4 regions of the Colwellia sp. 5_MG-2023 genome follow, and region 3 is predicted to be linked to each of the others. Evidence: predicted binding sites of a transcription regulator. Region 3 holds the regulator's gene; each other region holds the start of a gene.
The links. The regulator sigma-54, encoded in region 3, starts transcription at its own class of promoters, with help from an activator protein. The targets are predictions, from matches to a motif close to GTTGGCACGNNNNTNGNNT.
Positions count from the first base shown of each region.

Region 1: flgB (flagellar basal body rod protein FlgB) is a predicted target of sigma-54. The motif match lies at 2,525-2,543, and genes of this name have one in related genera.
Region 2: Q4496_RS08125 (PAS domain-containing sensor histidine kinase) is a predicted target of sigma-54. The motif match lies at 2,749-2,767, and genes of this name have one in related genera.
Region 4: Q4496_RS07415 (PEP-CTERM sorting domain-containing protein) is a predicted target of sigma-54. The motif match lies at 1,841-1,859, and genes of this name have one in related genera.

Region 1 is NZ_JAUOPW010000002.1:8,565-16,058, forward strand. Features, by position in the region: gene Q4496_RS01630 (flagellar hook protein FlgE) at 1-981, opposite strand, end outside; gene Q4496_RS01635 (flagellar hook assembly protein FlgD) at 999-1,655, opposite strand; gene flgC (flagellar basal body rod protein FlgC) at 1,667-2,083, opposite strand; gene flgB (flagellar basal body rod protein FlgB) at 2,087-2,458, opposite strand; gene flgA (flagellar basal body P-ring formation chaperone FlgA) at 2,565-3,323, shown strand; gene flgM (flagellar biosynthesis anti-sigma factor FlgM) at 3,438-3,740, shown strand; gene flgN (flagellar export chaperone FlgN) at 3,737-4,165, shown strand; gene hutG (N-formylglutamate deformylase) at 4,639-5,430, shown strand; gene Q4496_RS01670 (formimidoylglutamate deiminase) at 5,452-6,837, shown strand; gene Q4496_RS01675 (hypothetical protein) at 6,858-7,214, opposite strand; gene ccoG (cytochrome c oxidase accessory protein CcoG) at 7,319-7,494, shown strand, end outside.
Region 2 is NZ_JAUOPW010000008.1:65,628-73,121, reverse strand. Features, by position in the region: gene fliS (flagellar export chaperone FliS) at 1-364, opposite strand, end outside; gene Q4496_RS08135 (hypothetical protein) at 475-807, opposite strand; gene Q4496_RS08130 (sigma-54 dependent transcriptional regulator) at 1,045-2,580, shown strand; gene Q4496_RS08125 (PAS domain-containing sensor histidine kinase) at 2,807-4,096, shown strand; gene Q4496_RS08120 (sigma-54 dependent transcriptional regulator) at 4,083-5,423, shown strand; gene fliE (flagellar hook-basal body complex protein FliE) at 5,660-6,022, shown strand; gene fliF (flagellar basal-body MS-ring/collar protein FliF) at 6,215-7,494, shown strand, end outside.
Region 3 is NZ_JAUOPW010000004.1:22,837-30,330, forward strand. Features, by position in the region: gene pmbA (metalloprotease PmbA) at 1-1,061, shown strand, start outside; gene mgtE (magnesium transporter) at 1,160-2,518, opposite strand; gene Q4496_RS04735 (HPr family phosphocarrier protein) at 2,846-3,154, opposite strand; gene rapZ (RNase adapter RapZ) at 3,163-4,017, opposite strand; gene ptsN (PTS IIA-like nitrogen regulatory protein PtsN) at 4,088-4,540, opposite strand; gene hpf (ribosome hibernation promoting factor) at 4,558-4,845, opposite strand; gene Q4496_RS04755 (RNA polymerase factor sigma-54) at 4,890-6,401, opposite strand; gene lptB (LPS export ABC transporter ATP-binding protein) at 6,486-7,250, opposite strand; gene lptA (lipopolysaccharide transport periplasmic protein LptA) at 7,231-7,494, opposite strand, start outside.
Region 4 is NZ_JAUOPW010000007.1:51,101-58,594, forward strand. Features, by position in the region: gene Q4496_RS07410 (ThiF family adenylyltransferase) at 1-757, shown strand, start outside; gene Q4496_RS07415 (PEP-CTERM sorting domain-containing protein) at 908-1,783, opposite strand; gene prsT (XrtA/PEP-CTERM system TPR-repeat protein PrsT) at 1,987-4,650, opposite strand; gene xrt (exosortase) at 5,089-6,447, shown strand; gene wecB (non-hydrolyzing UDP-N-acetylglucosamine 2-epimerase) at 6,538-7,494, opposite strand, start outside.

The DNA.
Region 1 (7,494 bases), on a different contig from region 3:
TGCGTCATTTTCATACATAGCAAAACTAGTACCAAATTGGGTGGTTTTTACCATATCTAGAGTTAAATCAATGGGTGCACCGCCACCACTGGCAGTAAAAGTTAACGTTATTTCACGTTGATTATATGGATCATCGGTATTATTATCAGGTACCGTTCCAGGCGGAGCGAAAGGTGTACCACTTAACGGGTCCATTTGACCATCGGTAGCAAAGGCAATAGTCACAACTCCTGCTGTTATTGTTGTACCATCTACAACAACATCTTGGGTGCCATTTGTGCCTGTAGTCGCAATCTCCGCTGTAGTTAAAGGCTCACCATCAACAAAGTACATGACTTGCCACTCATTTGTAGCAGTATGATTAAAGTATTGCGTCATAATATGACTATTACCTAAAGAATCGAAGATCTCTGTTGATTGTGAAAAGTTATATTGGCTGCCATCGGTAGGGTCAAAATCACCAGTTGTTGGATAAGGAATAAGGTCGCTGGATGAACTTAAATTACCATTAAAATCAATACCGTCGGTTGCTTTAGCTGGAATATTGGCACCTTCAATTTTTAAATCCGTTAATATACCAGACACAATACTTGGATCGCCGCCATTCTCTGATTCAGAAATACCGTACCCTTGTAAATTACTGCCATTGGCATTAACAATATTCAAATCTGAATCTAAACCAAACTGACCTGCTTGGGTATAAGCCGTTTTGCCGTTTTCTGTAATAGCAAAAAAACCTTGCCCATCAATGGTGATATCAAGCGAGTTACCCGTTCGAACGATTTCACCACCGGTGACAAAATCTTCTTTAATATCTGTAACTTTAACACCACCTTGTTGACCACCATTATAAACTGAGGCAAATTCGGCATCAGATTGTTTATAGCCAGCGGTAGCGGAGTTAGCAATATTATTACTGGTAACTTCTAACGCTGTTTGCGTACTTTTTAGGCCTGTTAGACCAATATTCAATATAGACATGTTACTTTCCTAATAATTTAAGCTAATTGGTTAATTTCGGTGAGTCCAAAATTACCCAAACCATCAATTTGTAATATAATATCATCGCTTGAAGCACCTACAGACACTCGCTCAACTTCGCCACTTAACCAAGTGTTTAATTGCTCAGGTATATTGTCTGTCGTTGTATAAGCACGTACCGCATAATCTCCTGCATTTTGGTTATCAAACTCAAACCGTAATGAACCTGCACCGGTATAGGGTAAATTCTTTTCTTCGACTAGATCCCCATTACTGTTATAAAGTTGTACAGTGACAGAATCTGCAGGGCTTGATAAATTAACCATACCTGAAACACTGCCAGGGTTTTCTAAAGCAACACTATTCGCTAGCACGTCGACTGATTCGCCTACCATATTAGTAGCTTCAAGTACCATCAGGCTATTCATATAATCAAGGCTATTGCTGGTATTTTGATTAATACTTTGTAACGACTCAACGTTTGCAAATTCAGCAAGCTGACTGACATATTCAGTACCATCCATTGGCTCTAATGGGTTTTGGTTACTGATTTGAGCAACCAATAACTCTAAAAACATGGTTGACATTTCTTGTGCCGACTGGCCATTTCCTGTGACATTACTCTCTAAAGCTAATGCTTCACTAGTATTTTGAGTTAAACTATTTATATCCACGTTATTTACCCTTATTGACCTAATTTCAGGATGCTTTGCTGCATGCTATTAACACGCCCCATTACTTCTACTGAGGTTTGATAGCTGCGACTTGCCGACATCATATCTGCCATTTCTTCAAGTACATTTACATTAGAATAAAACACATAACCATCAGGATTAGAGAGTGGATTATTTGGCTCGTAACGCTGTTCTACTGTGCGGTCCGACTCCGTAATACCAAGCATATTAACTGCGGCAGAAATAGAGCGTTCATCAAGATTCGAACTGTATGCAGCTGAAAAAACAGGCTTTAGTGCTTTATAAGCACCTTCTTCGCTTGAGGCTGCGGTATCTGAATTAGCTAAGTTTGAAGCAATAGTATCTAAGCGCATTACTTGCGCTCGCATAGCACTTCCGCTAATTTCGTAAATAGAATTAAAAGACACGTTCTAATCTCCTTTGATTACTTTATGTAAGCCGCTTATTTTCATATTTAAAAACGTCATGCTTGTTTGAAAATCCATGCTATTGCTAGCAAATTTAGCTTGCTCTACGTTCAATTCAACACTATTTCCGTCACTTGAAGCCTGATAAGGCACTCGGTATTGGAGTTGGTGTTGCTCAATTCCAGAAAAGCCAACAGTATGATTTTGTGAAAGATCACTAGAAACACTTTCCATAATTTGCTGATAGTTGATATCTCTAGCTTTGAACCCCGGTGTTTCAACATTTGCCAAATTACCCGCAATAATTTCAGCTCTATCCATTCTTAATTGCATCGAAAATGGATGCACGCCTAGGGACTGATCAAATAATGCCATTGTTGCCTCTATTGTTTGATTCTTGTATGCTCATCTGAAAATAAAAGCATTTCCATACAACCTATATAACAACCTTTATGCCAACATTTAAAGAACATTAAATTCAATGACTTATTATCTCGGCCATTTAAAAAACAACCAACAAACGGAAGTTAAACTTCCGCATAGGAACTATTTATACTTCCTCTACTTTGTCATGAGTTGCTTTATAGGAACCACTCAAGCAAACAGCATTAATTTTGAGCAGGAATCTCGCCACTACATCAATCAAGAAATTGCACGGTTTTTAAGTTATCATGGAGCAATTAGCCAGCAACAAAAAATTAATCTATTCATTCCAAAAGGAAGTGAAGATTTAGAATGTACTAATTTACAAATTTCACGTTCTAAGCCTTCGTCAGTGCCTGCGGGGAGAATTAGATTAACCATCAAGTGTGATTCACCCAAATGGCAATTTCGAGCCAGTGCTAAGGTAGATTTATGGATGAATTTAGTCGTTGCAAAACGTGATTTACAGCGCGGTGAAATACTCACTGCTGATTTACTTGATACTCGTTCACTAAATATTGCAAGCCATTTACATGGCATGGAAGTTAATATTAATAATGTTATTGGTATGCAAGTTCGTCGCGACATAAATAGCGGTGACGTTATCAATCGTCGCTTGTTAGAAAAACAATATCTAGTGAATCGTGATCAGCATGTCGAACTACATGTTTCAACACCAACATTTAATGCCAGTGTTACCGCAATTGCTTTAGAGGATGGTCAGTTAGGACAGCGAATTAAAGTTAAAAACCTTACTTCAGGCCAAGTAGTTGAAGGACAAGTTATCGGAAAAGGAACTGTAAAAATATTTCTTTAACTGTATTTATAAATTTAATTGAAAAAAACACTAATAATATTTAAGTTCTGCCGCTATCTTGACGCTTTCTATAGCTAGTAGTAAATATAACAAATTACCTAGGTAAATCTTGCAATGAATATAATTAATAAACCAAGTATGCCTGTTGAACAAAATCACAAGGTAAACAATACCTTAGAGCATTCACAGTTGCAAAAAAATTCGCCTCAAAATCAACAGGCTGAAAAAGTAGCAAGTTCAACAAGCCAAGTTAGTGAGCTAAGTAAGTCAATTGACTCTACTTTTGAAACATTATCTAGCCAAACTGATGTTGACATGAAAAAAGTTGCCGATGTTAAGGCTGCTATCGCTAATGGCGAATTAGTATTAGATGAAGAAGCCCTAATCAATGCATTATTAGAGCTACATAAACAATGATAATAGACAGCATAAAATCCTTTATTACAAGCCTGAAAAATGACATTAATAAGTTAGATGTATTGATTAATGCGTTAGAGTCTCAGTATGAGCTATTAAGTCAACGCGACTCAGGATTAGAAAGCCACAATGAAAAAATGCTGATAATTCTTAATAACCTAAACGAAACTCATCAGCAAAGAGATGAATTTTTGAGCGGTTTAGGCTTGCCTTGTAATAGTGAAGGATTACATTTACTTTGTAGTAAATTACCAGATCCTGTAAAAAAAATGACCACAGAGTTACTTCAAGAACTAACGATGAAGTCTAAATTGTGCAAGGCGTTAAATGAGCGCTCTGGCCAATTATTAGCAAACCAACGCCAACTAATGCAACGTTTAACTGGTGGTGAAAATAAAAATACTTATCCAGAAATGAATTTTTAACATTACTGAACTGTTCATTTTACTGAATTAGCAAAACATATCTATTTTGACAGCAACAATTTAATTCGATATTGAATTAATATTATATTTTTTTGCCTAATGGGTGGTCAGATAAACTTGTCATATCTTGCTTGGGTGCTTATTCCCTCTCCCAATTTTGAGTCTAGTTTTCTTAGCTTATTTTATTAACTAAGCTCTTATCCTAAAAGCAAACAAGCCTCAAATATGCCATCCTATTAAAACAATCACTACGGCATTTTCTTATTACACTTTTTTCGCCCATCGGTTTAACAGTTACCTTGATAATACAGTAAGGTAAAAAATCTAAAATTCAGTATATAAAATTATCTATACTTAAAATAACCACTTTGACATTGTAAACGCCAAAGCTAAAAGATTTGCTTATCATCAGTTTTACATGGTAGATTACTACAACTTGTATATACAACTACTCCGCATTTAAAAGAGCTACAATGAACGCTAGTTATTCCTTAACTTCAGGTAATATAGGTATGCTAATTAGTATGCCGCATAATGGTCAACTAATACCCAAGCATATTGCTAATAATATGACAGAAAATGGACACAATGTTGCCGATACTGATTGGTATATAGACAAGCTATACGACTTCGCCACGGCAATGGGCATTTATACATTGATTCCAAAGTATAGTCGTTATGTTATTGATTTAAATAGAAGTCCAAGTGGTGTCGCTTTATACGCTGGTGCCGATAATACCGAATTATGTCCAACAACCGCTTTCGACTTATCTCCTCTCTACCATGACGGTAACAATCCAACGCCAGAAGAAATAACCAGCAGAATCGAAAATTATTGGCAACCATATCACCAAGTGTTAGCAGAAACGTTGTTGCACCTTAAACGTAAGTATAAAAGGGTGGTTTTATTAGATGCTCATTCAATTCTATCGCAGGTTCCTCGCTTTTTTTCAGGACGTTTACCGGATTTTAATTTTGGCAGCGCTGATGGGACAAGCTGCGACCAAGCCTTAATAGATAAAATACAAGAACTGGACTTAAGCCCTTTTAGCACTATTTTTAATGGTCGCTTTAAAGGCGGCTATATTACCCGTGCTTATGGCAACCCAAAAGATAACATTCACGCAATTCAGCTTGAACTATCACAAAGTACTTATTTAGATGAACCCAGCAATCACTATAACGAACAAAAAGCTAATAATGTAAAAGAACAACTGAAAAAATTTGTCCAATGCCTAGCCGAATTCACAACGCAAGATTTATAGTAAGGTTAAATGAGAATAAAAATGAAAAAATACTATGCAAAAAATATTCTATTAAGCGATGGTTGGGCGACCGATAAAACACTAACTATTGCCAATGGCATTATTATCGCCATTACTTCAGGTCAGGATCATGAAGCGGAAGTATTTCAAGGAGCTGTTATTCCAGGAATGATTAATTGTCATTCTCACGCCTTTCAACGTGCTTTTGCAGGTTTTAGCGAACAAGGTAGCGAAGGTAAAGATAGCTTTTGGACTTGGCGTACAATAATGTACAAGTTTCTTGCACAATTAACTCCTGAAGACACCGAAATAATTGCACAGCAATTGTATATTGAAATGTTAAAAGTTGGTTATACACGCGTTGCTGAATTTCACTATTTACATCATGATATTGATGGTCACTCTCATAGCAAAAATCAATCCCAAGCCAAGTTAGCAATAATGGCGCAGGCTATTTTTAATGCCGCTCAACACTCGGGGATCGGTTTAACCTTATTGCCTGTTTTATACCAATATTCAGGCTTTGGTCAGCAAGCACCAACCGAAGGGCAAAAACGCTTTATTAATTCCACAACACAATTCAATCAATTAATAAGTGATTGTTATGAATTAAGCCAAGAGTACCCAAATAGCAATATTGGCATAGCACCACATTCATTACGTGCTGTTGATAAAGAGGCAATGACGATAGCAGTTGATCATGTACGTTCATTAGATGCTAAAGCACCTATTCATATTCATATTTCTGAGCAACAACAAGAAGTCAATGATTGCTTAAATTACTATACCAAACGCCCGGTAGAGTGGTTAATCGATAACATGAAAATAGATGAAAGTTGGTGTTTAATACACGCAACACATATAAATGAAAAAGAGCAACAAGGTATTATAGACCACAACGCTGTGGTGGGTATTTGCCCAACAACAGAAGCAAATTTAGGTGATGGTATTTTTCCAACAACAGATTTTCTCGCTTTAGGGGGATCTTTCGCTATAGGCTCTGATAGCCATATTTCTGTTAGCCCCATTGAGGAACTACGCTGGCTAGAGTACACCCAACGGTTAATTAAGCAACAAAGAGCACTCATTACCTCAACCAACGTTGCTTCTGTTGGGCAAAGTTTATGGCAAAAATCAGCAGCTAGTGGTGCACAAAGCACAAATTCAAACACTGGCGTATTATCAATAGGTAAACAAGCTGATTTACTGGTGATCGACGACAACAAAACTGCTCTATTTGCCAATAAAAACCAATATTTACTAGACAGCATTATTTTTGCTAGCCAGCACAACACAATTAAAGATGTTATGGTTAATGGTAGCTGGGTGGTGCTAGATGGCCGGCACCCAAAAGAACAAGTCAGTGCTGATAAATTTGCCCAACTATTAACAAAGCTATCAGCTTAATAAGCTAAAGCTAAAAGCACCTAAAGTATACTTTCATACTTACTTATCGCCTTACATACTTTAGCTTGGTTGTTAGGATGAAATACAGTACTTCTTTTAGTATCTTTACAGTAGTCTTGATAAAACTCATTCACACGTTTTCTAGAGGATGTTATCTCTGTTAAAGCATCAACTTCTTCAACCGAAAAGTTATTTAATTCCGGTTGTAAATCTATTAACACCTTATCGGCCTTTAAACGCACATTAGTGTCGCTAAATTCTGTAAAACTATCTACCAGTGTTGCTTTGGTATCATTATAGAATTTAGTTACCTCAGGCTGCGGATAAAAATGCAAAAAAACTGCCGCAGTCACGATCAAGATCAATATATTTTTCATGAGATTCCGTATATTAGTATGAGCTAATTTATGTTATTATTGTACAGACAATAACATTATAATTATTTTTAGACTAATTCAAACCTCTCTTCTAAGGATTTATCGTGAGCATTGACGAAAAGCCAGCATCACCTAGCTCTGTTCAAATACCCGTTACTAATGTAAAAATTCACCCAGCTAAGAATAGTAAAGAGCGCTATAAGCCCGGCGACCAAATTTACGTTAGAAAAAGTCCTGGTTTTTTTCAAAAGCTGAGGCAACGAACAAACTTAGTTTACTT
Region 2 (7,494 bases), on a different contig from region 3:
TTGAGTCCCAACCTGATTTTATTGGAATAATAATAAGTGCTATTTCATTTAATAATTCAATATCGTTATTTGTGCTCGCTTCAAATAATTTTTCAGAGCTAAATGTATATAAAGCAGATAAATTTTCTGAAATATCACCACCTTGACTATGGTCAAGAGACCCCTCTAAAACACCTAGAATAGCAATAGCATTTGATATTTGAGCACCTTTTTTGGCATAGTCTTTTTGAGCGATAGCACCTTTAGCAGTTGCAATATTGTCCAATAATTTTTGAAACAACATAGCAACTAATTGATAGGGTGTTGCTTCTCCTGCATTACTTACCGTTGTTTGCTGGTATTTTTTTAGTGAAACATGGGCCATTACTTACTCCAAAGATAATAACACTGACTAGGTGTTAAATAATAAATGTACATTTTGTAAGTCAACCGATATATTTTTACATGTTGCATACATTTTATACATATTCTACATTAGTTACTTTCTATAGCGTTGTTATTTACAACAACTGAAAGTCCCTCGTGTTGCGCTTTTTTAAATGCTTCTATTAATATAGCATGGTTTATACCTTCAATATTTTCAATAAGGCCATTATCGGTAATTTCAATGTTATCCCAGCCTCTATCGACAAGATATTTTTCTATATCGGCTAATTGAGAATTTAAATCATCTTTCTTTACAAATATATTAAAGCCATATCGACTGCCTTGAACATGCTCGTTATTTGTTAACATATACTCAGCACTACCATTTAAAATTAGCATTTTACTTTCCATTAAGTTAATAGGTTTATCATCACTATTCATATATTGTGCCAGTATTTTTTGACAGTTAATGATAAGCCTAAAAATTTTTAATAAGTAGCAGTTAAGTTAATACTTATTATCGGCTGAATGTATATTTTCTAAATACATTTATTTATTTAATCGATTAACTAAGTGACAAAATAATGACTTCTAGTGTCAATTTTTTGTTGCCTATTTAATACTAGTTGATAGAATCATGAATAGTATAATTCTAATCGGTATAATTAACAGTTGCTTATGAACTCAATACATCATACTCAAGGTCACAAAAAAATCCTTATTATTGATAATGATGTGGGTAGATCTCATCAAATGGCAACAGTATTGTCCTTTATTGGTGAACATTTTATACAATGTCCTCCAAATATCATAGAAGAGTGTCTTAAAGAAAGTGAGTATATATTAACGATAATTCTTTCTGGGGATGTGTCATCTGAAACCATAAAGTTAGTTGAAAATAACCCTAAGATACCTTTTCTGTTACACGATGTTGTCGATGCTAATATTTTAGATGGTTATTTTAATGTTATTGCGAGCTTGACTATGCCGTTAAACTACGCCCAATTAACTGAACTTATCCATCATTGTCATCAATACCACAATAAATTACCCCGAACAGGGCCTAAGCTTAATTCGAGTGCTTTATTTCGCTCCTTGGTGGGTACAAGTAAGTTAATGAATGATGTTCGCTTTTTAATTGAACAAGTGGCAAGAAATCCTGCAAGCGTGTTGGTACTTGGTGAATCAGGAACAGGGAAAGAGGTGGTTGCACGTAATATTCATGATTTGTCTGAACGTGCAAATGGCGCTTTTGTCCCTGTTAATTGTGGTGCTATTCCTGCTGAATTATTAGAAAGTGAGTTGTTTGGGCATGAAAAAGGAGCTTTTACTGGCGCAATTTCAACACGAAAAGGTCGTTTTGAATTGGCTGAAGGCGGTACTTTATTTTTAGATGAAATCGGCGATATGCCACAACCAATGCAAGTGAAGTTATTGCGTGTTTTACAAGAGCGTACTTTTGAACGTGTTGGTGGTAGTAAAAGTTTAAGAGCAGATGTGCGTATTATTGCAGCAACCCATCAAAATTTAGAAGATATGATTAAAACTGGTGACTTTCGCGAAGATTTATTTTATCGCTTAAATGTTTTTCCTATTGAAACACCAGCATTACGAGAACGAAAAGAAGATATTCCTCTATTATTAAAAGAGTTACTTGCTCGCTTTGAACAAGAGCAAAAAAGAACAGTTCGTTTTACTGATAAAGCTATTGAGTCATTAATGGAACATTCTTGGGGAGGGAATGTTCGTGAATTGTCTAACCTAATTGAACGTATGCTAATTATGTATGGTGATCAAATTGTCGACGTAGCTGAATTACCGCAAAAATATCAACATATTGATGCCGAAGTATATACACCTGAGTATCCAGAAGAACTACGAGAAAGAGAGGCTATTAATGAGTTATTTGCTGGCTTCGATTACGAGGATGATAACGATGACGATATCACCGATAAAGATGGTATTGATGGCCTTAATCAAAGTGAAACTCAGACGTTAGTAGCCGAAAATCATAACGCTATTTCAAATGCGAGTGTCTTGCCAAACGAAGGAGTCAATCTGAAAGAATACCTCGCTGAGTTAGAAGTATCACTCATTTCTCAGTCCTTAGTTAAACATCAATATGTTGTAGCACGTGCCGCAGAAACCTTAGGCATGCGCAGAACAACTTTGGTTGAGAAAATGCGTAAATATAATTTACATAAACCGGGCTAACTATACTGCTAATGCAAACTGTTATAGATGAAATTTGGCCCCTTCATGTGTTTTTAAATAACAGTTTAAACTCGGAATAACCTTACGAGTCAAGCTAATGCCAATCATTTGACAGTGTGGTTTTAGTAAAAATAACACTTTAAGGTATTGATAAATAATAATAAAAACTGTGGCACGTATAATGCTTTAGTCAACGTGATATAAATTTATTTTGGACGTTGATTTTATGGCACTTGCACAGCATTTTATTGCTAATAATGGTTTTAACTCTGTAAAAATCCCACTGCCAACGAATGCATTGGCAGACTCAACTTTATTAGAAAAAGAGGCTTTTCCTGGCGAATTAGCGTCATTACGAGCGCAATTGTCTCAAAATAAGTCTACTCCAAATGAAGTTAACCCACAAAAAAAAACACACCCTGGCCTAAACTTTCTGCAACAAAAAAATCGACATTCAAATTACACTGAAATGGCTGATCAGTTGATTGAAATGATGCCGACCGGTTTGGTTATGCTTGACGGTAATGGTGTGGTTGTAAAAATTAATAAAGTGGCTAGAGCTTTACTTGATGAACCTATTTTAGGACAACCTTGGTTTAGTGTGATTGCTCGTTCGTTTAAACCTCGTGCCGATGATTGGCATGAAGTATCTCTTAAAGATGGTCGTCGTGTTAAATTAGAGATAGCGAGTTTAGGTGAACAACCAGGACAGTTAATCATGATAACTGATTTAACTGAGACCCGCTTATTACAAGATAAAGTCGGTCAAATGCAACGACTGTCATCATTGGGGCGAATGGTCTCAACTTTAGCTCATCAAATTAGAACACCACTTTCTGCAGCTATGTTATATAGCGCTAATTTATTGAATAAAAGTATTTCTGATGAGTCTCGTGTTAGTTTCCAAGAGAAGTTAAGTTCACGGTTGCATGATTTAGAGCAGCAAGTTAATGACATGCTGTTATTTTCTAAAAGTGGTAATGAGCAAGTTGTTAAATCGTTGTCAGTTAATGAGCTGATTAATGATGCAACCCAATCAATGGATGCATTAATTATTAAAGCGAACGCGAAACTTAATATTCACTTACCTGATAATGATCATTTTATTTTAGCGAATAAAAATGCGTTAACTGGTGCCATTCAGAATCTAATTCATAATTCATTACAAGCAACAGATGCAAACAAAGTTAAACAACCTGTGATTAACATTCAAATTTATAGTCAGCATAATACTGTTTATATTAGTGTTAAAGATAATGGCGCAGGTATTAATACTAAACATATCGATAAAATATTTGAACCATTTTATACCTCTAGCCATAAGGGAACAGGGCTTGGGTTAGCGGTAGTGAAATCAGTTATGGAAGCACATCAAGGTAAAGTTAATTATTTAAGTAAGCCGGGAGAAGGCGCACATTTTTGTCTTAAATTACCGTTACTAAATAAGGCTAGTGAAACACAATATGAATCAGTACAAAACATAAACCAACAGGAGAAGTCTCATGAGTCATCATAAAATATTGGTTGTTGAAGATGATGCTGGTTTACGAGAAGCATTGATTGATACTATCACATTAGCTAATTATCAATGCATTGAAGCCGATTCAGCCGAAAGTGCGTTGCTTTTATTGAAAAACTATAGTGTTGATATTGTCATTAGTGATGTGCAAATGGGTGGTATGTCAGGACTTTCTTTATTAAAAAATATTAAAAAAAATCATCCTAATTTACCGGTATTATTGATGACAGCCTATGGCACTATTGATGATGCTGTTGAAGCAATGAAACATGGTGCTTGTAATTATATTGCTAAACCTTTCTCGCCAGAAGTATTGTTAAATATGGTAAGCCAATATATACCATTATCAGAGATTGATAAAAATACGCCGATTGTTGCGGATAAAAGCAGTGTTGAGTTATTAAGTTTAGCACGTAAAGTTGCCACAACGGAGGCATCGGTTATGGTGCTTGGTCCTAGTGGCTCAGGTAAAGAAGTGTTAGCGCAGTATGTGCATAATAATTCACCTAGATCTCAACAACCTTTTATTGCAATTAACTGTGCTGCAATTCCTGAAAATATGCTAGAAGCCACTTTATTTGGCTATGAAAAAGGCGCTTTTACCGGAGCAATTCAAGCGTGCCCTGGAAAATTTGAACAGGCACAAGGAGGGACAATCTTACTTGATGAAATCACCGAGATGGATTTAGGCTTACAAGCTAAAATTTTACGTGTATTGCAAGAGCGTGAAGTAGAGCGTTTAGGTGGTAGAAAAACAATAAAATTGGACGTGCGTGTTATAGCAACGAGTAATCGTAATCTTAAGGAATCTGTCAAACAGGGTGATTTTAGAGAAGATTTATATTATCGTTTAAATGTTTTCCCGTTAACTTGGCTGCCTTTAGCACAACGTCCAGATGATATTATACCGTTGGCTCAGCATATGGTGGCGAGTTACTGTCAAAAAACTGGCGAACAAGTTGCTGAATTTACAGCGGCAGCCCGAAGTAAATTAAATGCCTATAGTTGGCCGGGTAATGTACGTGAACTGGATAACGTTATTCAAAGAGCTTTAATTTTACAAAGCAATCAAGTGATTGATGCAAATAACTTAATGATTGAAAACTTTGAAACATCAAGTGTTAATGAAGTTGATAATATTATTGCACCTGAAGATAAATTAGGTAGCGAATTAAAGCTGCAAGAAAATCAAATTATTCTTGATACCTTACAAGCTTGTCACGGTAGTAGAAAAGAAGTTGCTGAACGTTTAGGTATTAGCCCGCGAACCCTGCGTTATAAAATTGCCAAAATGCGCGATTCAGGTATTAAAATTCCTGCATAAATTATGTTTTCTATTTTCAATGTCAGCTGTTCATTTAGGCAGCTGACGTTATTTTGTCTTAAACACCCCTCATTCTTAATTATTCTATATTTTTAACCTATTGTTTTAATTTGGTTTATAATTATCTTGTCTGTGTATTCTATATTTGCAATCTATTGGCACTATGCTTGCAGAATTACTAGTTATATATAATTTTTATTGCGTTATAGCAAAAAATTGACACAAGTGAGACTACTATGGACATCAGTACTAATTCTTTATTCGCACAAATGCAAAGTATGTCATTACAAGCGTCTGGTAATAGGATTCCAGCCGTTGGTGGTGATATGGAAGGTATGCCAGGTGTTAATTCAGCAGGGAAAATTAACTCATCAAGTAATGATTTTGGTAATTTACTCACTGATGCATTAAAAACAGTTCATGAATTACAGCAAGATACCGGTGCTAAAAAAATGGCTTTTGAAATGGGAGATCGCAGTGTTTCGCTAGGTGATGTCATGATTGCATCGTCAAAATCTGGTATTGCTTTAGATGCTACAGTTCAAGTACGTAATAAATTTGTTGAAGCATATAAAGAAATTATGAGCATGCCAGTGTAATTTAAGCGGATCAAATAACCAATAGCGGCGTTGCTTTCAATCGCAATAGGCCAGCTATTACTCATTCAAGCGCCTTGCTCTTGATGATTTACTCTCACTTAAATGTGAGTATGAAAAATAAATAGCAGTAGTAAGCGGAGAAGTAAAGTGGCAGATACAAATTCAATGGTAGCAACAGATAATAATAGTTCCATGATTGCCAATGATTATGGTGATGATAACGCTATTGAAGAAAAAAAATCAGGCTTTGCCGCTGCTTTAGGTAATGCTGATACCTTACGTCAAATCACCTTAGTTGTCGCGCTATCAATCTGTTTAGCTATTTCTGTTTTTGTCATTATCCTCGCGAACGAACCTGAATACCGCTTTTTAGCGAAGCAACCTACAGAGCAACTTATTAAAACAATGGATTTTCTTGATGCCAATAAAGTTGATTATCGTCAAGAAAATAACACTCTCTCAGTACCAACCGATGAATATCAAACCATAAAGTTATTATTAGCCCGCGAAGGTTTATCAGCTGAAGCGACAGAAGGCGAAGATATGGTAATGCAAGATATGGGCTTTGGTGTTAGTCAACGTTTAGAACAAGAACGTTTAAAGTATGGTAGAGAACAACGCATCGCTAATACTATTGAAGAATTACAAAGTGTTTCACGCGCGAAAGTATTACTTGCTATTCCAAAAGAGAATATTTTTGCTCGCCGCGAGAAAAATCCTTCAGCGACAATAGTACTGACTTTACAGCGAGGACGTTTACTTTCGGCTGAAGAAGTTGATGCTGTTGTTGATATTGTTGCCTCATCAGTTCAAGGAATGAGTCCTAATCGTGTAACGGTAACAGATCAAAATGGTCGTTTATTAAATTCAGGCAGCCAAAATTCAGTGTCTGCTCGTTCGCGTAATGAATTAGATATTGAACAAAAGCGCGAACAAGAATATATGGATAAAATTTCTAATATACTCATTCCTATCGTTGGCCTAGGTAATTACACTGCGCAAGTGGATGTAACCATGGATTTTACCAATGTAGAAGAAACCGCTCGTCGTTATAACTCTGATTTACCTGCGCTGCGCAGCGAAATGAAAGTTGAAGATAGCACTATTGGTGGTTTATTAGGTGGTATTCCTGGTGCTTTAACTAACCAACCACCACTTGAATCAAGCATTCCAGAAGATGCAGAAGGTCAACAGGTGAAGTCAACACCAACCAGAAAGCATAGTGAATCAACTAAAAATTATGAACTTGATGAGGCGATCAGTCACACCAAACAGCAAACAGGGGTTGTTCGCAGAGTGAGTGTGTCAGTCGCACTTGATTATGTTGATGGCGTCGCACCTGCAGTTGACCCTGAAGCTGAAGAAACAGCCGTTGCAGCGGTTGCTAAAATACCAAGAAGTGTTGCTGAAATAGCTTCTATTCGACGTTTATTACAAGGAAGTATTGGTTTTGATTTACAAAGAGGGGATGT
Region 3 (7,494 bases):
ATGATTGCTCGGGTTTAGCTGATAAAGAATTGCTTGCAATGAAACCACTAGACTTAGATTTATATTACCCTAAAGATCTAAGCACTGAACAAGCGATAGAAATAGCAAAAGAATGCGAACGTAGTGCCTTAGACAGTGATAAACGTATAACCAATTCAGATGGCGCAAATTTAGATTGTTTTTCAGGTTTTAAAGTTTATGGTAATAGTCACGGGCAATTAGTTGATTATCCTAGTTCAAGACATAGTATAAGCTGCGTGGTGATTGCAGGGAATGGTGATGACATGCAGCGTGACTACGCTTATGACGTTAATCGTGACTTTTCATTATTAGATAGCGGTGTAGATATTGGCACCAAAGCGGCGAGCGAAGTTATATCACGCTTAAACCCACAAAAGTTATCGACTATGAAAGTTCCAGTATTGTTCCGCTCTGATATTGCGAATACAGTATGGGGACATTTTATTTCTGCAATTAGTGGTGGTAATTTATATCGTAAATCATCATTTTTACTGGATGCTATAGGTAAAGATGTTTTCCCTAACTTCTTGTCTATTCATGAGCGACCTCATATACCTAAAGCATTGGCAAGTAGTGCTTTTGATAGTGAAGGTGTGTTAACTAAAGACAGAGATATCATTACTAATGGTTCGCTACAAAGCTATCTTTTAACGAGTTATTCTGCTCGTAAATTAGGTTTAACGACTACCGGGCATGCTGGTGGAATTCATAATTGGTTAGTAAAAGATAAGAATGTTGCATCTAAAGGAAGTAAAGCTGCAGATTTTGATGCCATGTTAAAAACCTTAGGCACAGGCTTATTAGTTACTGAATTAATGGGACAAGGAGTAAACGTTGTGAATGGCGATTATTCTCGTGGAGCTGCAGGTTTCTGGGTCGAAAATGGAGAGATTGCTTATCCTGTAAGTGAAATTACTATTGCTGGTAATTTAGAACAAATGTTTAAAGGGATTATTGCCGTTGGCTCTGACCTTGATAAGCACGGTAGTATTAGTACTGGCTCAATACTCATTGATGAGATGCAAATAGCTGGTCAATAACTGAGCTTAATACGTTGTAATCAGAGCCCCTGTAACTGTAAACCGTATGCGTAGGATTTAGTCTGCACATACGGTTAATTGAATATAAAAGTAAAAGCTTAGGTTAAAAGTATTGTTGCGGTACCTAAAAAGGCAAAAATACCTACAACATCAGTAACCGTGGTAATAATAACGCTGCCAGCAAGTGCTGGGTCAATATTCAAACGCTTAAGTAATAATGGAATTGCGACCCCCGCTAAACCTGCGGCGGTCATATTCATCAGCATAGCAAAAGCTATGACAACGCCTAGCATTAAATCTTGTTTCCAAATAGCAACAACTGAAGCTATTAATAAAGCCCAAATTATGCCGTTGAGGAAGCCAATCGCGACTTCTTTATGTAATAGCGCGCGCGCATTACTATTACCAACATGGCCTAATGCCATACCACGTATAACTAAGGTTAAGGTTTGATTACCGGCTACGCCACCCATACTTGGCACCAACGAGTTAAGTACTGCTAGTATTGCTAATTGCTGAAATAACCCTTCGAACATACTTGTAACGGCTACTGCAAATAAGGCGGTAATTAAGTTAACCCCTAGCCATAAAGAGCGTTGTTTAGTACTTTTTAATACAGGAGCAAATGTATCGGCTTCATCATCTAAACCTGCCATACTCATCATAGAATGCTCTGCATCTTCACGAATTATATCAATAACATCATCAATGGTGATACGACCAAGTAAGTGACCTTTTTTATCAATGACAGGAGCAGAAAACCAGTCATGCTTTTCAAACAATTGCGCAACATCATGTTCACTCATATTAGCTTGTACAGCTTCTATTTCTGCATCAATCAACTTGGAAATGATAACCTCAGGTTTAGCGGTTATAATAGCGGCTAGTGACACAGCACCAATGAAGTGATTACTTCGGTCGACGACATAAAATGAGTCTGTTGCTTCAGGTAGTTGACCTTTTAAGCGTAAATAGCGTAATACTACGTCAACACTTACCTCAGGTTGTAGCGTAATGGTATCAGTGTTCATGATACCACCTGCTGTCTCTTTGTCATAAGATAGCGCAGTTTCTACCCGTGCTCTATCCTGAGAGTCCATAGAATCGAGAACTTTTCTATAAACAGTATCAGGTAAGGTACGTAACACTTCTGCTAGATCATCAACATCCATACCTTCAGCAACGGCAGCCAGTTTTTCAGGCTGCATGCTTTGTAAAATGCCTTTACGTACTTCTTCATTTAATTCTTCAAGTACTTCACCATGGTGTTCAGCATCAATAAGTTGCCATAATAATGCGCGACTCTTAGCTGGAGAAGATTCAAGGAATAGCGCGAGATCATAGGCAGACATGTCTTGTAATAATTTGCGTACATAGACAAACATACCACCATCAAGTGCTTCATTAATTTGGTGTAGTCTTTCTTGAATATATTCTTGTTCTATTAGATCCGGCATAGATATCTTACTTGAGCGTAGGGAATGATAAATACCAACGCTATTAAACACTTGAGAGTGGGTGTGTAATAGACTTAATATTTTTTATTATGGTTAAGTTTATCGTAACTTAGCGTTTCTTTCAGCTTTTTTACTTATTTAACTTGAACTTGGTTTAAGATATTTTTAATTAATTGAAAATATTAAGAATCTTACTTTTACTATACTCATGCTTGATAGTTTTCTACTTTTGACCTGCAAGCAGTAGGGAAAATCGAGCGTCAATAGCTAGTCTATCGCACGTAAATAGCTGTTTGAGGAATATTTATTAAGCCGATCTTGGGCTATTTATTCATCTTCATCAAACTTAGCTTCAATCAGCTGGCTTATAGCTTCTAATGCAGCGGGTGCATCGGTTCCTTGAGCGGTGACTGTTACATTTTTTCCTTGTCCACCAGCTAAGAGCATTATGGCCATTATGCTATTGGCGTCAGCTTCTTTTTCTTCTAATGATAGGGTTATTTGGGCGGAGAATTTCTGACAAAGTAAGGCTAATTTACTTGCAGCTCGGGCATGTAAGCCAAGTTTGTTAATTATAGTTAATTCTTTACTGACGATGATATCATCATGGTTCTTGTTATGCTTTTGAATAGACATAATGAGTTTTACTCTTTAATTTTCTTAATGTCTCGATGATGAGTTTGAACATGTTGTTGTTCTTTACTAAAGTTCTTTGCTAATAAATCAGCAATATAAACAGAGCGGTGTTTCCCACCCGTACAACCAATTGCAATAGTAACATAACTACGGTTATTGCGTTCTAGATGGGGTAACCAAGTCATCATAAAACTATTAATTTGCCAAATAAACTTTGTCACAATTGGCTGACTAGAAAGGAAGTCTTTTACTGGTTGCTCTAAACCTGTAAAAGGTTTTAGTTCAGTTTCCCAATGAGGATTAGGAAGAAAGCGTGCATCGAATACATAATCAGCATCAGCAGGAATACCGTGTTTAAAGCCAAAAGACTCGAAGACTAAAACCATTTTACCGGTTTTCTTTCCAAGAATTCTTTCTCGTACCAAGTCAGCTAATTGGTGCGGAGTTAGCTGGCTGGTATTGATATATAAGTCGGCATTGGTAGAAATAGGTGCTAATAGTTTCTTTTCGAGTGATATCGCTTGGTCTAGCGCAATATTCTCTTTAATTAGAGGATGTAAGCGCCTTGTTTCACTAAAACGACGAATAAGGTCATTGTCATCTGCATCTAAAAATAATGTCGTTACATCAACTGCATCAGGTAAATATTCAATGATCTCTACAATATCCTTAGGATTGTTAGGTAAGTTACGAACATCTAGGCTTACTGCAACATTGTCATAATCATTAATCACGGTATGGGTTAATGCAGGTAGTAAATTAACAGGAATATTATCAACACAATAATATCCTAAATCTTCTAATACTCTTAATGCAACTGATTTCCCTGAGCCAGAGCGGCCACTAACAATGATAAGTTTCATATTTTTAAGTTCCGCATGAATTAGCTATGCATTAGGTTTTATTGTGTAGAAATATATTTCAACTTATTGATTAAGCGGTTTGTTGAATAAGATCAAACATCTCTTGTTGGCTAGTGCATTTACGAACTTTTTTAGCTGTTTTGCGATCACTAAATAGTTTGGCAATACTTTGCAACGTTTCTAAATGCGCTTGCGTATTGTCTTCAGGTACAAATAGGCAAATAAATATATCAACAGGTCTATTATCAATTGCGTCGAAGTCAATTGCGTTTTCAGTAGTTAAAAACACGGCAATAGCTTTGTCTGTATTGTTTAGTCTGCCGTGAGGGATAGCGATACCGTTGCCGATACCAGTACTCCCCATTTTCTCTCTATTCATTAAGCTATCTAATAGATCTGTTGGGTTAGAGTCAATTAGTTCATTGGCGGCAAGTTGGCAAATTAGTTCAAGTAAACGCTTTTTGCTTTGAACTGGAACTGCACAACGTGTGCAGTTCAGTGTTAATATATTTTGTAGTGTCATAATTATAATGGATAAAACTAATGTTGTGTTATTTTGCCTTTGTATTTGAGTACTTGGCGATCTAGTTTATCCACCAAAGTATCTATCGAGGTATACATATCAGCACTTACTGCTGAAGCATGAATTTCACTGCCTTTTAAATGTATAGTTGCTTCAGCTATCTGTTCTAACTTTTCAACAGTCAAGACTACATGAACATTATTGATATGATCAAAATGTCGCTCTAATTTAGCTAATTTTGTTTCAACACAATCGCGTAATGATGACGTTACTTCTACATGGTGACCGGTAAGGTTAATTTGCATAAGTATGTTCCTTCTCTAGTTAATTCAGAAAATAAAGTCACAGGCTATAATAAACTCTTACGTTGGTTGGACGGTGGTATAGATAAGGATTCACGATACTTAGCTATAGTACGTCTAGCAACATTAATTCCTTGTTGTGCTAGTAAGTCTGCCATTTTGCTATCACTGAGCGGTTTAGCGGGTGTTTCTGCTAAAATGAGTTTTTTAATTAATGAACGTATGGCAGTTGATGAACATTCACCTCCATTTTCGGTACTAACATGACTTGAAAAAAAGTATTTTAATTCAAAAATACCTCTAGGCGTGTGCATATATTTTTGCGTAGTTACGCGAGATATAGTTGACTCATGCATATCCACGGCTTCAGCAATATCATTTAATACCATAGGTCGCATCGCTTCAGCGCCATGTTCTAAAAAGCCTTGTTGACGTTGTACAATGCAGTTAGATACTTTAAGTAAAGTATCATTACGTGACTCTAAACTTTTAATAAACCATTTAGCTTCTTGTAAGTTTGTTCGAATAAACTGTCCGTCATTACTAGAAGATTTTGTTGTTTTTGTCATGGCAGCATATTGTTGATTTACTGATAGCTTAGGAGCAGTATCAGGGTTTAATTCGACAACCCAACGACCATTTTTCTTTTCTACGGAAACATCAGGAATAACATATTGATCATCGCTTTTCACTACTGCATCACCAGGACGAGGATTTAAGCTCTGTATCAAACGCATTACTTCACGTAACTGTTCTTCTTTGAGGCGAGTTTTACGCATTAATTGTCGATAGTCACGATTACCGAGTAAGTCGATATGCTCGCCGATAATTAATTTACTTTCTTTTAAGTAAGGGGTTTCAGGATCAAACTGATTTAATTGAATAATTAAACAATCAGCGATAGAACGGGCTGCAACACCAACAGGATCAAAGACATTAATACGTTTTAATACCGCTTCGACTTCATCAAGTTCCAGTCCTTCTATACCAACACTTTCTAATATTTCTTCACTCGATACCGTAAGATAACCTGCTTCATCAACAGCCTCTATAATAGCGATAGCAACCGTGCGATCAGTTTCTGAAAATGGCGTTAATTCCATTTGCCATAAAAGGTGATCTTGTATTGAATCGATCGTTTCACCTTGATAGGTGTAATCTTCACTTGGGCTACTAATTGCCCCTGTATTTGACGTACCAGCACTGTAACTTTCTTCCCAAGTTGTATCAATGTTCAACTCTTCTGGTATGTCATTTTTCTCCATTGCTTCTGTTGTACTTATCTCATCAATAGAGGCTGATGAATCTTCACTTCCATCACTGGTAGATCGTTCTGTGATGGTGGCTGAAAAAGCTTCTTCAAGTTTATCTCTACTATCCTCTGAATTATTATCTGAGGTTTCTTGATCATTAATTTCAAGCAGAGGATTACTTTCAAGTACTTCTTGAATTTCTTGTTGAAGCTCTAACGTCGATAACTGCAAAAGCTTTATAGCTTGTTGCAGTTGTGGCGTCATGGTTAGTTGTTGTCCTATCCGGAGTTGCAGAGTTGGGCGCATCTACGTTGTCTTAATTCCTGTTATTATTGTTTATAGTTACTAACTTAGAGCAAGTATAGTCTACGAATTTATTATATATGTTAACTATAGCGTGAATTGCTCGCCTAGGTATACATCTCTTACCTTTTGATTAGCAAGAATTTGATTAGAATCTCCTTCTGCTATTATTTCACCGTGACTAACAATGTAAGCATGCTCACATACATCAAGTGTTTCACGAACATTGTGGTCAGTTATTAAGATACCAAGACCACGGTTTTTAAGATGAATAATTATTTTTTTTATGTCGCCGACAGAAATAGGGTCAACACCTGCAAAAGGTTCATCAAGTAATATAAATTCAGGATCTGCTGCTAAAGCACGGGCTATTTCTACGCGTCTTCTTTCCCCTCCTGATAAACTCATACCTAAATTATCTTTAATATGGCTGATATTAAATTCTTCTAAGAGGTGCTCTAATTTTGTTTGCCTTTCATTTTCATTAAGGCCTTTTCGAATTTGTAATATTGCCATAATATTTTCAGTAACGGTTAGTTTTCTAAAAATAGAGGCTTCTTGAGGTAAATACCCAATACCTCGACGTGCGCGTTCATGCATAGGCGATAGTGTTACATCTTCGTCATTCAGCATTATTTGGCCATTATCATTGGGTACTAAGCCAACAATCATGTAAAAAGAAGTCGTTTTTCCTGCTCCATTAGGCCCCAGTAAGCCAACAATTTGTCCTGAGCTTACCGCTAAACTAACGTTTTTAACAACTTTTTTGCTTTTGTAAGCTTTTGATAGGTTTTTAGCTATCAAAGTCGAATTATTAGCTTCGCCGTTATTATTATTGCTTGTTACTGTCATTACTTTTCTTATCTTGTTGAGCTTTTATTTGAGCTGGCTGCAAAACAGTGGTTACTGAATCATTATCACTACTGATAGCTTCCAATTTCTCATTTAGCGTATTGTAAGTGATTATTTCTCCTGTCACTTTACTACCTGCTTGTTGTACTTGCGCATTACCTGAGATGGTAATGATATTTTGATCTGGTTGATAGGTTATCTCATTAGCTTGCAAGCTGATTAAACTACCATCTTCTAATTGTTG
Region 4 (7,494 bases), on a different contig from region 3:
TCGGTTAGGTGTTGGTAACTTCCATATTTCAGATCTTGATGACTATGATGTTGCTAATTTCAACCGACAAGCAGGCGCTAACATGTCTACATTAGGTAAAGCCAAAGCTGCGGTAATGGAAGAAACAATAAAAGGTATTAACCCTGAAGCTCATGTAAAAAACTTTGACAATGGCATTGATGAAAACAATTTAGAAGAATTTCTAGATGGCGTGGATATCTACGTTGATAGTCTCGATATTTTTTGCTTAGAGATTCGCCGTAAAGTATTTAGACGTTGTTATGAGAAAGGCATACCAACAATAACTGCTGCACCAATGGGCATGGGCACAGCCTTTCTAGTTTTTATGCCTGGAAAAATGTCTTTTGATGAATACTTCGCCATTGTAGATCCAAAGCAAAATGCAAGCGAGCACGAAAAAGAGCTTATATTTAATGATAATATTATTCGATTTGTTATTGGTGTTTCTCCCTCTGTACAACAAAGACATTACCTAGTTGAACGTTCTTCTGTAAACTTTCTTAAGAAAAAAGTGCCTTCTACTTGCATGGGAATTTCATTAGCGGCTGGTACTTTATGTACTAACGTTTTGAAAATAATTCTAAACCGTGGTGAAGTTATACATGCCCCACACGGATTGCATTTCGATGCTTATAGAAACAAACTAATAAAAACATGGCGACCTTGGGGTAATAAAAATCCAATTCAAAAATATATGTTCTGGCGAGTGAAACAATTATTAAAGGATAGCACTTAATCATAAGCGAAGTTACCTCAAATAATTCAACAACACTCATTCTACTTAATAATACATAATAGTTTAGAATATTATTTGCGAACCAATAAATAGAAATAAAAAAACCGCCAATAGGCGGTTTTTTTTATTTTAGCCAAAGCTAATGTTTAATTAAGATTTACGACGACGCGCGCCAGCTAAACCTAATAAACCTAAACCTAAAATTGCAATTGAAGCAGGCTCTGGAACATTAAAAGTAATAGAACCATCATGTTGCCCTTCAACCATAAATACGTTATTACCTTCTGCATCTGTACCAAGGAAGTCAGCACTAGTTACATCTTCAGTATTATAATCAAGTAAAGAATTAACCGCAAAATCAGGAGATACTTGATCTTCTGAATATTCTTTAAAGCCACCAAGTAGGCTATTGAATACATCACCAGCCACAACACCATTTACAAGATCAGTACCGTAGTTACTAACATTACCACCTACAAAAGAACCTGAAGCAGTCAACCCTGAGTTTGTTACATTAATAGTAAATAACTCAATAAAATCAGCAGTTGAAGTCATACCTGCTTGGTAATAATAAATGCTAATAGCACCTGAAGTATAATCAAGATATTGATTAGTACCACCAGCAACAGTACCCATTAGGTTGTTGATTTGGAATGTTAAACCCCAATCACCACCATAGCCATTATCACTAGGGCCACCAAACGTTGTTTGTTGTGGGTTAAGTCCTGTTATTAAGTTGCTACTAAGGCTGCTTAAATCGCCATTAATAAAACCACCGTTAGTTACAATGCTATCACCGTCAGTAAGTAAACTTGCAGCAGTACCACTAAAGCTACCATCTACATCAACCACTGTAGTTTCAGATTGGTAAATATATGTTAACTGATCAATCCAACCAGTACTACTTGAAGTAGTTGCAACGTTACCATTTCCACCAAAATCCTGTCCTACATCTAAAAAGATAGGGTCTGCTACTGCAACAGTAGTTGTTAACGCTAAAGCCGAAGCTAAAAGTAATTTTTTCATTTTTAATTCCTTGTCTTGTATGTGAAATAGTGAAGTTCAATTTTATACTTAGTATATAAGCACCAAACATGCCAACATTTCAAGGTCATGTTTTAAAACAACTTTTTTAAATGCCATCATTTACATATCCTTTAGTTGTAAAATTAACTGACACTTAAATTCACCTTGCTATTAACCTCATCTTGCCATATTGAAACAGCACACTAATTAGAAATAGCTTCAAGCTTAGCTTTTATCTTTAAATTATCTACATCTATTAATAAAGCTTTGTTCAAATACTCTTTAGCTACTTCTTTTTTATTTAATTTAAGATTTATGTCTGCTGCTGTATCTAACACACTGACACTATTAGAATTCAGCTCAAGAGCCTTTTCTATATTTCCTTTTGCTTTCTCGTATTCACCTTTGGTTAATTGTAACCAAGCAAGGTTATTTAACACTGTTGCTGAAACGACATTATTATTTACTAAATAGAGATAATGGTTTATAGCTTTATCACGCGAAGTCTCCATATAGTTATCAGCTAAAATAAGGCGTGTTGCTATATCTTTAGGAAAACGTACTAAATGTTGCTCTAAAAACTCATGTGCTTGCGTTGCTTGATTGAGTTTTTGTAAGATAAAATAAATTAAATGCGCTGTTTTAGCTCTATTACTTGCTTTATAACTAGCATTTAAAGTATTTAAAGCTTCTTGATAGCTTCCTTCTATCGCTAAAAAGTTACCCTGTAAATACAAACCTAAAGGTAGAGCTTTCGCCTCTACTATTAAACTATTAAACGCCTCTTTTGCTTTCTCTATTTGTTTACTATGCAATAAAAAGTAGCTATAGAGTACTTTTAACCGTGCACTTTGCGGGTGTATTAACAACGCTGATTCAGTTTTAGTAAGTGCCTCGGCTAATTTTTGCTGGTTATCTAGTAAATCTATAGCATACAGCCAAGACAACTGCTCTTCTGGTTTTATTAACGACCATTTATTAGCAACATCAATGGCTTTTTCTATTTCATTTGTTAATTGATAGCTTCGGATCAAATAAACCCAAACTTGATTATTAGTATTTTCATCTAGTGCAACATCAGCATCATTTAATAGTGGAATAATCTCGTTAAATTCTTGAAGTTTAAATAGAGAATCCACTAACAATAAGCGATACGGCATATCAGGTTGCGCTTTATAAGCATTTTTAATTTTAGTTAGACTTTCGTTAACCTCATTATTTGCTATATCAATGCTTAAATTCATTTTTAATGCGAAGATATGCATAGGCCGCTCTTTAAGAATACGCTCAACATAGCCTTTAGCTAAATTCAAATCACCACTCTTCCATGCTTGGCTCGCAAAAAAAACTAATGAATTAACGTTGTTTTCATCAATATCTAAAGCACCTGTATAGTTATCTGTAGCTTTTTCGATTTCATTTTTTTTAATATGTACAAGAGCTGCTAAATTAAAGCCAATAAGTTGACTTTTAATATCTTTTTTTAACAATTCAGCAATAGCTAAAGCTTTAGCAAAATCATTCGCTTCAAGGTAAGCAGTAAAAAGTACTACCTTAGGATTTAAATCTTCAGGTGAAGAGGCAACAACTTTTTCTATATCAATAAGACCTTCCACATCATTAAGATATAGCTTTAGTGCCCCTAGTTTTAAAATACTGTCTGGATCATGCATAGCAACACTATCAAGTTGACTAATAGAGTTTTTAGCTGCTTGACGATCACCTCGACTAGATAAGACCAAACTAGCTTCAGTCAGCAGCTTTTCATCTTCTGCTGTCATTATTTCTAATTCTGATAAGGTCTGTCCTGCATTAGTATTATAACCCAGCGCCAACTCTGTAATAGCAAGAATTTTTTTAGCTGAATGGCCATTTTCTATAGTATCCCTTATTGCATTGAGGTAATAGTATGCTTGCTCATAATTTTTCTCTCTAAAATAAATTACACCTGCAATTAATTGATTAGAGCGATTTCTCATACCATTTTGTATCGCTTTTTCTATATGATATTTAGCAAGTGATATCTCTTCTTTAGCATAAAGTGATACTCCTTTAATCTGATGTAAAAGCGCATTTTCTGGGGCTATATTAAATAAAGCATCCGCTATTTTTTCAGCTTCATCAAAATTACCATCTTGCACATAGGCCTTAGCTAATTTAATTTGAACCTGATAATTTATCGGGATGTAATTTAAATAACGCTTGTAAGCGGAAATAGCTTCTTCGTTATCCTTTGTAAATAGAGATAAATTACCTTTTAGATCTATTGCTTCAATAGATTCTGGTTGTTCAAGCAATACTTGATTAACAATAGACAGAGCACTTGAGATATTATTTGTTGCTGCTTGGTAATATGCATTACTTACTTGCACTATGGCCTCATTAGGTAACATAGAATTCACTTTATCTAACATACGCTTAGCTTCTGATAATTCCTCTTGCCCAATCAGAGCAATCACTTCGTATGCCCAAACAATTCCTTGAACTTCTTTATCAGTGATATCCCACTCTTTTGCAAACAAGACTATATCTTCATACTTTTGTTGTGCTAGCAGTGATTTAAAAACAAGAGGAGCAACTAAATTAACATCAAAACCTAAATCAAGTGATAATAACAACTCTTTTTCAGCTGAAACAACACTGCCTATTTGTAAATAACTACTACCTAATAAAAAGCGAGGTAGCGCTGCTTTAGGAGATTGTACAATCGATTTTTTAAGTAGTATTACCGCAGATTTAGGCTTGTCTTGTTGTAAATATGATTGTGCTTCAGCAATTTGTTCTTCTGGTGTACTGTTTGGCGAGCAAGCGCCTAAAGTTATCAGTAGAGAAATTGCTAGGGTCATTTTTTGAATTTTAAATTTCATTAGTACTCCATCACTCTTTATTAGGTAAATCAGCTAAAGTATTTTTTATTGTAAAACACCATATAAATTTATAATCTTTTTTTTATATAATTTAATGTGAATTATTTATTTTTGAACTAAACGAATAAAGTATACGCTTGGGTATGCCGACCTAATCACAATTTTAGGGCTACCGAACACTTACGATAATTTCGAATATTGCACTCAATAATTGCTCTTTAAAAAATTGTCTCATAAATACATAAATTCATAAAGATTGAATTGAGTCTCAGGCTTCACAATCAAAATAAAATTATTGGTAAGTTATATTAACTATTGATAAAGTAACCTCAACTATATCAGGGCATCATTAAATAAACACGACAAAATGGATTACCTTTATAATAAAGTCGTAAATTATTATTTTAATGAACTAAGGACGTTACAATAAATAATTCAATGAAAGATTCAATTAACAATAATACGAGCTCACAAAATAAATCACTGCTCCCTTTTTTGAGCATTCTAGTGTTATTCACAGTATTAAGCCTGCTAAATTATCCTATTATGGCAACACTTTGGCGTTACAGTTTTGATGATGGCACATACTCGCATGCATATTTAGTCCCGTTCATTGTACTTTATTTGTACTTCACCCTATATGAAAATCATGAATTACAATTTAGAGAGAAATTTTCTTGGCTTGCATTAGCTCTGCTAGTTTTTTCTGCTTACAGTCTTTTTATTGCCTCTACCGCACAAATCACATTAGCTTATTGGCTCGCAACATTAATATTACTTTGCGCGGCCATCAACTTTGTATTTAAGTTTAGTATAAAACTGCTTTTTCCAGCTCTTTACTTTATTTTTCTTATTCCTTTATGGGGGATTCTCACAATTCCTCTACAAAACCTCTCTATCTTTGCTGTCAATGCCTTAATGAGCTTAACGAATATTCCTGTGTTTGTTGAAGATGAGTTTGTACACATACCTTCAGGGGTTTTTGAAATTGCCGGAGGGTGTAGTGGTTTACGTTATTTACTGACCTCTTTAGCTATTAGTTCTTTATATATTTTTCTTTACCTTAGAAATATAAAAAACATAGCCATTTTTGCTTCGGTCGCTATTTTAGGCGCTCTCCTAACCAATTGGATACGTATAGTTCTTTTAATTATTATTGGTCATGAAACTGAAATGACCAGCGACTTAATGACTGATCACAACATGTTCGGCTGGTATCTATACGTACCATTCATGTTATTATTATTTAAATTAGGTAGTTATATTACTGAAAAAGAGAATAATAATGTAGTAGAAAAAGATAATTCAGCACAACAACAGCCACATAAACCAAACGGATTAATACTCTTAGTATTATGTACCCTACTAATAATTTCCTCTACAGGTTTAAAGCAAACATACATCTTAAATTCATCAGATAATAGTCAACATGATATTGAACAAAGTTTAAAAATAAAACCTCTTATATATCACTACTCATCTATTGATATCAAAATAGCAGAACCTGATAATATCAATTTAGTTTATCATTTTGATGGAAATAAGTTGGAAGGCAAACCAACCTTTTACGATAATAACTTAATACCTAAAAATTGGCATATTTTAAATACAAAAGTAATTAACCAAGAACAAGTAATTAGTATTCAGAAAGGAATTGAAAAAGCTCAACTTACAATAAGCTACGCCATTAATGGCAAACAAATTGCGACGACAGGGCAATTTAAAAAAGAGCGACTCAAAAAAGCGTTAACTGGAGAAGGTTCAACATCTCTTCAATGGAGTTTTGAGCGATTATAAAAAATAATAAGCTCGAAATATGTTATTTTGAGGACAAGCACTAACAAAGTGTCAGTGCTTGTTTAATCCAGTAAAAACACCAGTTTTGATTTACGTCAAAACACCACAAGCATCAATAATATTATTTTTTACTTGTATTTTTTTATAACTCTCATGTCCTGTTACTATTACAACAACATCCGCCCAATTAAATACCTCATCTATTGCTTCAATTCTCTCACATTCCCATTGAGGAACATGATCATCGTGATATTTAACATTAAAACCCTGAGATAAGAGGTGTTGTAAAATAGGCTCTGCTGGTGTCTCTCTACAATCATCAACATTGGGTTTATAAGCTACACCTAAAATAGCTATATTTTTACCTGACACCTGTTGTGCCATTTCTATTACTTTATTTGCAATAACAAAAGGTCTTTCATCATTCACTTTACGTGCTAAACGAATAAACTCACCTGTTTGTGTGCTTTCTACTAAAAACCATGGATCAATAGGAATACAGTGTCCACCAACCCCTGGGCCAGGATTTAACACATTAACTCTTGGATGACGGTTAGCTAATTTAATAACTTCACTCACATTCACATGAAGCTCATCACAAACCTGAGCCAATTCATTAGCAAAAGCAATACCAACATCTCTTGAAGTGTTTTCTACAAGTTTCACACATTCTGCGGTTGTTAAATCTGTTAAAAAGACTTCACCTTCTACAAAACTTTGATAAATATCTTTTACTTTTTGCTGTGCTTCTATACTAGACGCACCTATGATTCTGTCGTTATGAACCAGTTCATGTAAAGTTTGACCTGGGATAGCACGCTCTGGACAATGAACTACATCAACATTTAACCCTTTTGATTGAAAACGTTTTTCAACTTCCAAGCTAGTTCTAGGTGAGATAGTAGATTCAATTATCACTGTTTGTCCATCTTTAGCCACTTTAGCAATAGCATCAACAGCAGCAAAAACATAAGAACGATCACAGCTCTTATTTTTGTGTGGTGTAGGCACTGCAACTAAATATGTTTGACTTGATGGTATCGATAA